DNA from 3 places in the Clostridium sp. TJA032 genome. Region 2 is predicted to be linked to each of the others. Evidence: riboswitches for the same ligand, from Rfam matches in the RefSeq annotation. Region 2 holds a riboswitch; each other region holds the start of a gene.

Region 1 (3,288 bases), 630 kb from region 2:
TCATTATTTCAAGGAGAAAAGCCTACAGTTACTAGAAATAGAATGATTGCAGAAATTTTAAATGAACTTTTTGCTTTATGCAATAATTTAGAAGATAAGGACATAATGAAAGAGTATAAGGTATTATCATTAGTATTAGGAAAGGAAGTTACCTTTTATAAAAATAATAAGTTAAATAAAGCAGTAGCAACTGATATTACTGAAAATGGTGCCTTAGTTGTTAAATATGAAAATGGAGAAATAGATTATTTAAACTCAGGAGAAATTTCAATAAAAACAATATAATGAAAATTAAAATATTTAGCTTTATTTAGTAAAAAAATGTAGGGTTTATTTTATTTTTTGCTATTTATTTAATAAAATTTAATTTTATTAAGGAGGAGAATATGCCTTTTACTTTAGCACATCCAGCAGCTGTAGTTTTTTTGAAAAATAAAAAATTAAATATTACTGCCTTAATTTTAGGAAGTATGGCTCCAGACTTTTTATATTTTATAAATTTTAGGCCTTATGGAAATTTAGGACATAAATTATTAGGATTTTTTCTACTTAATTTACCTTTATGTTTTTTATTAGCCTATGTTTTTCATAATATAATTAAATCACAACTTATAAGTAATTTACCTAACCCCTTTGATAAATGGTACTTTTATTTAAGAGAAAAGAAATTTTCATTAAATTCTTTAAAAGAAGTAATAGTTTTTATCTATTCTGCTATATTAGGAATGGCAACTCATGTGATTTGGGATGCTTTTACCCATAATAGTGGATTCTTTGTTGAGAAGATTCCTTACCTTAGGGAGAAGATTTTATTTTTAGGAGAATATGAAATATATAGATATAAGTTTTTTCAACATGGAAGTACTTTAATTGGAATATTTATAATAGTATTTTTTTTGTATACCCTTAAAGATAGCAGAAAGATAGTCTTTATAAAAAGAATATCTTTTAAAAAAAAGATAAAATATTATTTTAGTATTTCTATTATAATGTTTTTAGTAGTATTTTTTAGTTACTTTATTTTTAGAGAATTTAATATTTCTTATGGAATAGGTGGAGTAGTAGTTTCGATTTTAAATGGTTTGTTTTTAGGGATGTTTATTATTTCTTTTAAGGAAAATCTTAATATGAAAAACAAAGGGTAATTTTATAAGGTATACATAAATTTTAATTTCTTTACAAACTTACCACATATTATTTAGAATGTTATAATATTTTTATTAAAGAATATTTGAAGGGAAGAGGCTTATGGATAAAGTGCTTTTATTACAAAATATATTAGAAGCATTAGTTTTTGTTATATCGACAGTAATTTTTGCTTTATTATATGGTTTATTAGATAAGAAGAAAGGGATAACTGATAAAATAGTTGGTGGACTTAAAAAGAAACCAAAATTAGAAGTTGTAATTCATATAGTAGTTGCTTTAGCTTTAATTTTAATTGTTCGTTATTTTGGACTATATGTTTTTAAGCTTTGGGATTTAGCAGTTATTTTTATTATGGGAGCAATCTCAGGAATTTGTATTTACAATATAAATAGAAATAATTTTTAATATAAAAATATATTTTTATGTAGTATATTGAAAAAATATAGAAATAATAGTATAATTTAGAAAAAATAAAACTTAATATTAATTGCTAGGGGTGCATTTTTATGCTGAGAGGATAGATTCTAACCCTTAAAACCTGATGTAGTTAGTACTACCGTAGGGAAGCAGTAAGTGAAATTTTTATTTATTTTTTAATAAATATAGTTTTATCTTGTTTATTAAGCTTGCCCTAAGGCAAGCTTTTATTTTTTTAGGATCCTAATTTAATTTAACTGCGCAGTTAAAAAATTAATATAAGGAGAACTAATATGAATTATACAACTCAAATGGATGCTGCTAAAAAAGGCATAGTTACAAAAGAAATGAAAATAGTTTCAGAAAAAGAAGGTATTAGCCTTGAAGAATTAATAAGTTTAATGTCTAAAGGTAGAATTGTAATACCTGCTAATAAAAATCACAAAAGTTTAAGTGCAGAGGGAGTTGGACAAGGTCTAAGAACTAAAATAAATGTTAATTTAGGCGTTTCAAAGGATTGTTCTGATATAGATTTAGAACTAGAAAAAGTTAAGAAAGCTATAGAGATGAAGGCAGAATCTATAATGGATTTAAGTAATTATGGAAAAACTTATGCCTTTAGAAAAAAGCTTGTGGAAATTTCTAAAGCTATGATAGGTACAGTACCAATTTATGATGTTATTGGATTTTACGATAAAGAGCTTAAAGATGTAACTGTTGATGAGTTTTTTGAGGTTGTAGAAAAACATGCAAAAGATGGAGTTGATTTTGTTACTATACATGCAGGGTTAAATAGAGAGACTATTGAAACCTTTAAAAGAAATAAAAGAATTACAAATATAGTATCAAGAGGGGGTTCACTTCTTTTTGCATGGATGGAATTAAATAAAAAAGAAAATCCTTTTTATGAATATTTTGATAGATTATTAGATATATGTGAAAGATATGATTTAACTTTAAGCTTAGGAGACGCTTGTAGACCAGGGGCAATATTTGATGCAACAGATGCTATTCAAATAAAGGAATTAATTACTCTTGGTGAATTAACAAAAAGAGCATGGGATAGAAATGTTCAAGTAATTATAGAAGGACCAGGACATATGGCACTTAGTGAGATTGAAGCTAATGTATTATTAGAAAAAAAGTTATGTCATGGTGCTCCATTTTATGTTTTAGGACCAATAGTAACCGATATAGCACCAGGGTATGACCATATAACAAGTGCTATAGGAGGTGCTGTTGCAGCTTCTCATGGAGCAGATTTTCTTTGTTATGTAACACCAGCAGAACATTTAAGACTTCCTAGTTTAGAAGATGTTAAAGAAGGTATAGTTGCAACTAAAATAGCTGCACATGCTGCTGATATTTCAAAGGGAATAAAAAATTCAAGGTATATAGATAATAAAATGAGTTACGCTAGAAAAAATTTAGATTGGAACGAAATGTTTTCTCTAGCTATAGATAAGGAAAAGCCTTTAAGATATAGAAAAGAATCTATTCCTGAGCATGAAGATAGTTGTACAATGTGTGGAAAAATGTGTTCTATGAGAAATATGAATAAAATTTTAGAGGGTAAAGATATAAATATTTTAAGAGAAGATTAAATAAAAGAGAGATATATTAAAAATTAATATATCTCTCTTTTATTTAAAGACGAATTATTTTTTAAAGAAAAGTGTTATTATAAATATTTTTAGTTAAAAATACGAATGTTTAAATAAT
Region 2 (3,288 bases):
AAAGATTTTTAGCATTTATTTTTTTTGATTTAATTTTGCAAAGGATAAAGTTACTATAACTTTTATAAACTTTTAAGTCTTTTATTGAATTTAATTCTTTAAAAAGATATTCCATTTCTTCTTTTAACTTATGGTTATTTGATAATATGTAATCAAAATCTTTAAACATAATTTCTCCCATAGTTGTGGCAAAAATATTTATGTTCCAAAGGTCTAATTTTTCTAAAATGGATTTTTTTATTTTTTCATTAGAAATAAGTCCATAGCCTAACCTTATTCCTGGAGTTGAAAAAAATTTAGAAGTTCCTCTAATTACAAAAAGGTTATTAAATTCATCTATTAAAGGAGTAGAGGAATAAATTTCAGGCTCTGTAAACTCTACATAGGTTTCATCAACCATAAAAAATGTTGAGGTGTTTTTTATTAAATTTTTTATTTCATCTTTTGAAAAGGCAAAGCCTGTAGGATTATTAGGATTACAAATTATGACTAAGTCAAAGTTTGAAGAGTTTATATGATTTATAAGATTTATATAATCTATTTTAAAGTTATCTTCTTCCCTTGCAAAAAATTTATATACCTTACAATTTATCTTTTCTAATTCACTTTCATATTCTGAATAAGAGGGAGATAAAAGAAGTGCCTTTTTAGGACTTATAATGTTTATAAAAGATGATATAAGCTCAGTAGCACCACTACCAACTATAATATTTTCTTCCTTGCATTTACAGTATGAAGAAATGGATTCTTTTAATCTTTTATATTTAGGGTCTGGATAAATAGAAACTAAATCTATATTTTTTAAAATAGCTTCTTTAGCTTTTTTAGAAGCACCAAAGGGATTTATATTTGAACTAAAATCTTTTATATCGTTTTTATTTACTCCTAATTTATCTGATAAATCAAATAAATTAGCACCATGATTAATACTCATAAGTACCTCCTTTAAATTTGATATAACTTTAAATTTCTTAATTATAGTATAATTCTTTACTAAAGAAATAAAAAGGGTTAGATTAATTAAATAATCTAACCCTAGTATTTTAAGAAGCATAGTTATTTGCTATGTTTTTTGGTCTTATGGCCTTAATAAGCCTATTTACAGGTAATATGCTTAAAATAATTATACATATTAATCCATCAGCGCCTATTAATGCACCGTTTACTAAGAATGAATATAAAATTGGAGACATTCCTTCGGGTGCAAAAGAACCAAAGAATACTACTCCTGAAATAAAGTGAGCTAAGAATTTTAAAAATATCGCAACTATAGCTCCAAACATTCTATGATTTTTAAAGAAACCTGCTACTCCTAAAGCCATATATGGAATTGGATAATCAAAAAGAACTTGAACAGGATGTATAATATATGGGTCTATAAATAAGGATATTATCCCAAATAAAAATCCTGTAAGCATTCCAACTAATGGGCCATAAGCGTAAGCAACTAGTATAATAGGAATCATGCTACCTAAAGTTATTCCTCCACCTTGTGGAAATTTATATATCTTTAGCATATTTAAAACAGCAGTAAGAGCTAAAGCAATTCCTATAGTTGTAAGCATTTTTGCATCAAATTTTATGTTTTTAGCTTTTATAAGTAAAAATAATATAATTAGGACCCCTATTAAAGCGAGAATTGTCATTGGATTAGTTACAATCTCCTTAAAATTTCCTCCTAAATTAATTGATGAAAAACTTTGAATAAAATCATTTATTATTTGAGAAAATGACATCATAGTTTTTCAGTCCCCCCTTCTTAAACTTTAATTGTGCTAAGGGAGAGTTTAAATATTTTAAATAAAAAAACCAGATCTTTTTAAAGATCTGGTTTAAATACAGCCCTAAACGCTTCCCTACGCTGGAATTAACCAGATCAGGTGTTGAGGGTTAATGATAAAAATATCATCTCTCAGCCAATAGGCACCCCTAGCACATGAAATAATTCTAAATATATTTTATATATAAATTTACCTTTGGTCAAGTAATATTTACTATTAAATGAAAAAATATTATCTAAATTTGTATTTTTTAAATAAAAATAGAAAGTTTAAAAGAAAATTTATATGTCATAAACTAGATTTAAATTAAGTGAGTTAGCTTTTTCATAAGCATAATAAACATAAGAGTCAAAGACTTCTTTAGGATTATGACAGTCTGAATTAATTATTACTTTTACATTAGACAAAGAAACTTTTTCCCAAAACTTTTCATAAGGATATGCAAAACGTTCTCCATCTATAAATTTTTTCTTTCCTCTTCTAAAACCATTAGCATTAAATTCTAAGATAGAATTATATCTTTTTGCATAGGAAATTATAATATCACAGGCTAAATCACAATTTTCATCCCAAGGGAAATTATTTATAAAGATTAAATCAGGGTGGGCTATAAAACTAAAGTAACCACTTTTTATTCCAAGGGATATACTTTTTGCATAATCTATATAATCCTCTGTGCTATCTAAATTGTAAGTATTTTTAAGATTTCCTTCCTCATTTAAAAATAAATGCTGCCCTAGAGCTAAATAATCAAATTTTAATTCATTTTTTAAGTAGTTATAATAAAAATCATCTGTTTGCAAATATTCTATTTCTAAACCTATTTTTATATTTATATAATTTTTATATTTATCTTTTAATTTCTCTAAAGAATCTTTATATTCACAAAGTTCATTGAAGTTCATTCTAAGAGAAAATCTATTGTCAGCATAAGGAGCGTGATCGCTAAAACCTAAGGTATTTAAATTTTCTTTAAGGGCTTCTTTAATATAATCCTCATCTTCTCCAAGGGCATGTTTACATCTTTTAGTATGAGTATGAAAATTAATTTTTTTTAACATAAATTCCACTTCCTCTCTATAAATAGAGTATATCAAAAAAATAATTAAAAGATAAATGTTAATAAAATTTTAATAGAAAAATGTTAACAAAAAATTCTTTGACTTTTCCTTTTGAATAAAATAAAATTATTCCACGATAAGTAATTAAGTGGATTTAAAGAGGGTTTTATGTAAAGAGAACTTTACATAATTAAAGTTATTTTATTATTAACATTTAAAGGAGATATGAACATGGGGTAAGTTTTAGTTAATTATTTAATTAGGCATTATTTTAAATTAGTTTTTAGTAAGAGGTATAAGGAAAATGAAAATAAGATTGATAGAAGAAAAAGAATTAGAAAAAGTTAAAAGTATTTATGATAATGTTGTAAAGGAAATGAATTTAAGGGGTCTTTATAATTGGAATGAAAATTATCCCAATACAGAAATAATTTTGAAAGATATTT
Region 3 (3,288 bases), 210 kb from region 2:
CATAGGAACATCATTTCCAGTTGAAAAAAGAGGCTCAGCCTTAGGAATGATAGGTGGAGTTTATGGAATAGCTACAGTTGTAGGACCAACCTTAGGTTCTGGAATACTTTCTATTTTCGGTGATAAAAACTGGGGGTTTTTATTTTTAGTAAATGTTCCAATTAGTATAATTATACTTTTTATGGCAAGAAAATTAGAAGAAAATACTTCTTCTAAGGGAGTTAAAAAATTAGATGTTTTAGGTTCTTTAGTACTAACAGTATTAATACTATCCTTAATGTATGGAGCTACTAATTTAAAATTTTATGATTTTATTAATTCAATAAAATCCTTAGAGGTTTGGCCATATCTTTTAATATTTATAATATCAATTCCAATATTAGTTTTTGTAGAAAGAAAAGCAGAGGACCCTGTAATAAACTTATCTTATTTTACAAATAAAGAAATAGCCATAACTTTAATTTTAAGTTTTGTTGTAGGTTGTGGATTAATGGCTACAGTATTTATTCCTCAATTTAGTGAAAATATACTAAAAACTCCAATGGGAAGTGGAGGATATATAGTTACTATTTTTGCAATATTTGTTGGAATAGCAGCTCCTTTAGGAGGAAAATTTATTGATAAAATAGGTGTTAAAAAAGTGCTTTTAATAGGGATGGCCTTAGTTATTATAGGAAACCTCTATCAAGGATATATAACAACTAAACATCCAGGAATTTTTAATTTAATTGTAGGTTTAGGTATTATGGGCTTTGGTTTAGGATTTTCTATGGGAACTCCAATAAATTACTTAATGCTTAGCTTAGTTCCAGATAATGAAGCTACAGTTGGACAATCAGCAGTATCTTTAGTTAAATCTATAGGAATTGCAGTATCTCCAAATATTCTTATTAATTTTATCTCTGATGCAGGAAGAAAGGTTCCAGAAGCATTACAAAAGGTTATGCCACCTTTAGAGGGTGGAATGTCTAATGTTATGAACTCTTTAGGAGGAGGTTCAAATTTTTCAAACTCCATAGGAAATGCTAGTGTAACTAATATTTTTAGCATTATAAAAGAAATGGTAAATGGACAATTTATAGTGTTAAGAGATAAATTTTTAAATAATCCTAATGTTAATATAGAGGCTATAGAAAAATCCTATATGAAAAGTTTAGAGGGAGCTAAAAATGCTATAGAAACTGCCTTTCAAAGTACAATGAATACAGGTTATACTAAGTTGTTTTTAACTTGTTCTATTATAGCTTTAATAGGATTTATATTAACATTATTATTAAATAATGATTTAATAACTATGAAAAACAGAAAAATGGAAAAAAAGGAAAAAATTAATTGATAAAATTTAATTTTTAAGGTATGATAAATAAAAACAAATAATTTTAAGATATTGCTAGGGGTGCCTTTAAGGCTGAGAGGAATTTAAATTCTAACTCTAAGAACCTGATTTGGTTAGTACCAACGTAGGGAAGTATATTTTAATCTTATATTTTTCATACTAAAAATATTTTATGATTAATTAGAAAATATATTTTAAAAGGTTTAGCAATAAAAGCTAAACCTTTTTTGTTGGTGTAAATAATCTTAAAAATAAGAAAAGAGGTGAGAATATGATTGTTAATGGTAAGTATTTAGAAAAGAATAATATAAATACAGTACTTGATTTATTGAACTTACTAGAAATAAGTAGTAAAAGAGTTGTTGTTGAAATTAATAAAGATATAGTTCCTTCAAATAAGTACAATGAATTTATACTTAATGAGGAAGATAAAATTGAGATTATTGCCTTTGTTGGTGGAGGATAGTATTAAGAGAGGAATATATGAATATAAAGGTTAATGAAAAATGGAGAGTATTAGAGGAAAAAATAACAGTGTATTCTTTAAAAGAAAAAGAGTTTTCAGATTCTAATATTATTATATTAAATGGCTTTCCTGTTGAAGAGGACAAGTTTCTTGAAGAAGGAGATAGAATTGTTTTTATTAAAAAGGGAGTAATGCCTAAAAGAGAAGAGTTAGAGGAGCTTATGATATGTAGACATACTCCAGGAGTTTATGAAAAACTTAAAAATCTTAAGGTATTAATAGCAGGTTGTGGAGGACTAGGTTCTAATATTGCAATTTCTTTAAGTAGAATAGGCGTTGGAAAAATAATTTTAATAGATTTTGACTTAGTGGAACCTTCTAATTTAAATAGACAACAATATTATATAGAGGATATTGGAGAATATAAGGTAAAGGCTTTAAAGAAAAATTTAAAGAGAATAAATCCTTTTATAGAGGTTTGTGATTTAAATTTAAAGCTAGAAAAGAATAATATGAAATTATTAAATAAGGGGGACATCATATTAGAGGCCTTTGATAGAGCAGAGAGTAAAGCTTTATTGGCTAATTATTTCTTAGAGAATATAACTGATAAGTTTTTGATTTCTTCTTCTGGTATGGCTGGTTTTTTTGATTCTAACTTAATAAAAACAAAAAAGATAACAGAAAGATTTTATATTTGTGGTGATTTTATAAATGAGGCTAAGGAAGGGTGTGGATTAATGGCACCTAGAGTAGCTATATGTGCAAATCATATGGCAAATCTAGTTATAGATATAGCTTTTAATAAAATTTAAAAATATACTTAATCAATAAATTATATAATATTTAATTTAGTATAAAAGGAGTAGAGTATTTTGGATAAATTAATAATTGGTGGAGTAGAGATAAAAAATAGGCTTTTTGTTGGAAGTGGTAAGTATCCTTCAAATAAGATGATAAAGGATATTTTAAAGGGAAGTGGTGCTAATGTTATAACTTTAGCTTTAAGAAGAATAGATTTAGATAATAAGGAGGAAGATATTCTTCAAAATATACCTAAGGATATAATTTTGCTTCCTAATACATCAGGTGCTAAAAATGCTGAAGAAGCAATTAGAATAGCTAAAATAGCTAGAGCTATGGGCTGTGGAAATTGGATAAAAATAGAGATTATATCAGATTCTAAGTATTTACTTCCTGACAATGAAGAAACAATAAAGGCTACAAAGATATTATCAGAGGAGGGGTTTATAGTTCTTCCTTATATGTGCCCAGATCTTTATGTAGGAAGAAAATTAATAGAAGCTGGAGCAAAAGCTATAATGCCACTTGGAGCACCTATAGGAAGTAATAGAGGCTTGAAAACAAAGGAACTAATTCAAATAATGATAGATGAATTAGATATTCCAATTATAGTTGATGCAGGTATAGGAAAACCATCACAGGCTATGGAAGCTATGGAGATGGGAGCTGCAGCTTGTTTAGT

What was found. Region 2 has a riboswitch for thiamine pyrophosphate ahead of thiT (energy-coupled thiamine transporter ThiT). Riboswitches for the same ligand answer to the same signal wherever they lie in the genome.
Region 1: linked by a shared signal. The riboswitch ahead of thiC (phosphomethylpyrimidine synthase ThiC) and the one ahead of thiT (energy-coupled thiamine transporter ThiT) in region 2 are both predicted to bind thiamine pyrophosphate.
Region 3: linked by a shared signal. The riboswitch ahead of thiS (sulfur carrier protein ThiS) and the one ahead of thiT (energy-coupled thiamine transporter ThiT) in region 2 are both predicted to bind thiamine pyrophosphate.

The regions. Positions count from the first base shown of each region.
Region 1 covers NZ_JBZEFB010000001.1:72,578-75,865, forward strand. The annotation lists gene AC4FRL_RS00330 (biotin--[acetyl-CoA-carboxylase] ligase) at 1-285, shown strand, start outside; gene AC4FRL_RS00335 (DUF4184 family protein) at 387-1,145, shown strand; gene AC4FRL_RS00340 (hypothetical protein) at 1,249-1,554, shown strand; TPP riboswitch at 1,632-1,731, shown strand; gene thiC (phosphomethylpyrimidine synthase ThiC) at 1,860-3,170, shown strand.
Region 2 covers NZ_JBZEFB010000001.1:700,348-703,635, reverse strand. The annotation lists gene AC4FRL_RS03165 (pyridoxal phosphate-dependent aminotransferase) at 1-934, opposite strand, end outside; gene thiT (energy-coupled thiamine transporter ThiT) at 1,044-1,739, opposite strand; TPP riboswitch at 1,837-1,941, opposite strand; gene AC4FRL_RS03155 (histidinol-phosphatase) at 2,063-2,842, opposite strand; gene AC4FRL_RS03150 (GNAT family N-acetyltransferase) at 3,147-3,288, shown strand, end outside.
Region 3 covers NZ_JBZEFB010000001.1:910,834-914,121, reverse strand. The annotation lists gene AC4FRL_RS04140 (MFS transporter) at 1-1,336, shown strand, start outside; TPP riboswitch at 1,383-1,484, shown strand; gene thiS (sulfur carrier protein ThiS) at 1,608-1,802, shown strand; gene thiF (sulfur carrier protein ThiS adenylyltransferase ThiF) at 1,820-2,617, shown strand; gene AC4FRL_RS04125 (thiazole synthase) at 2,678-3,288, shown strand, end outside.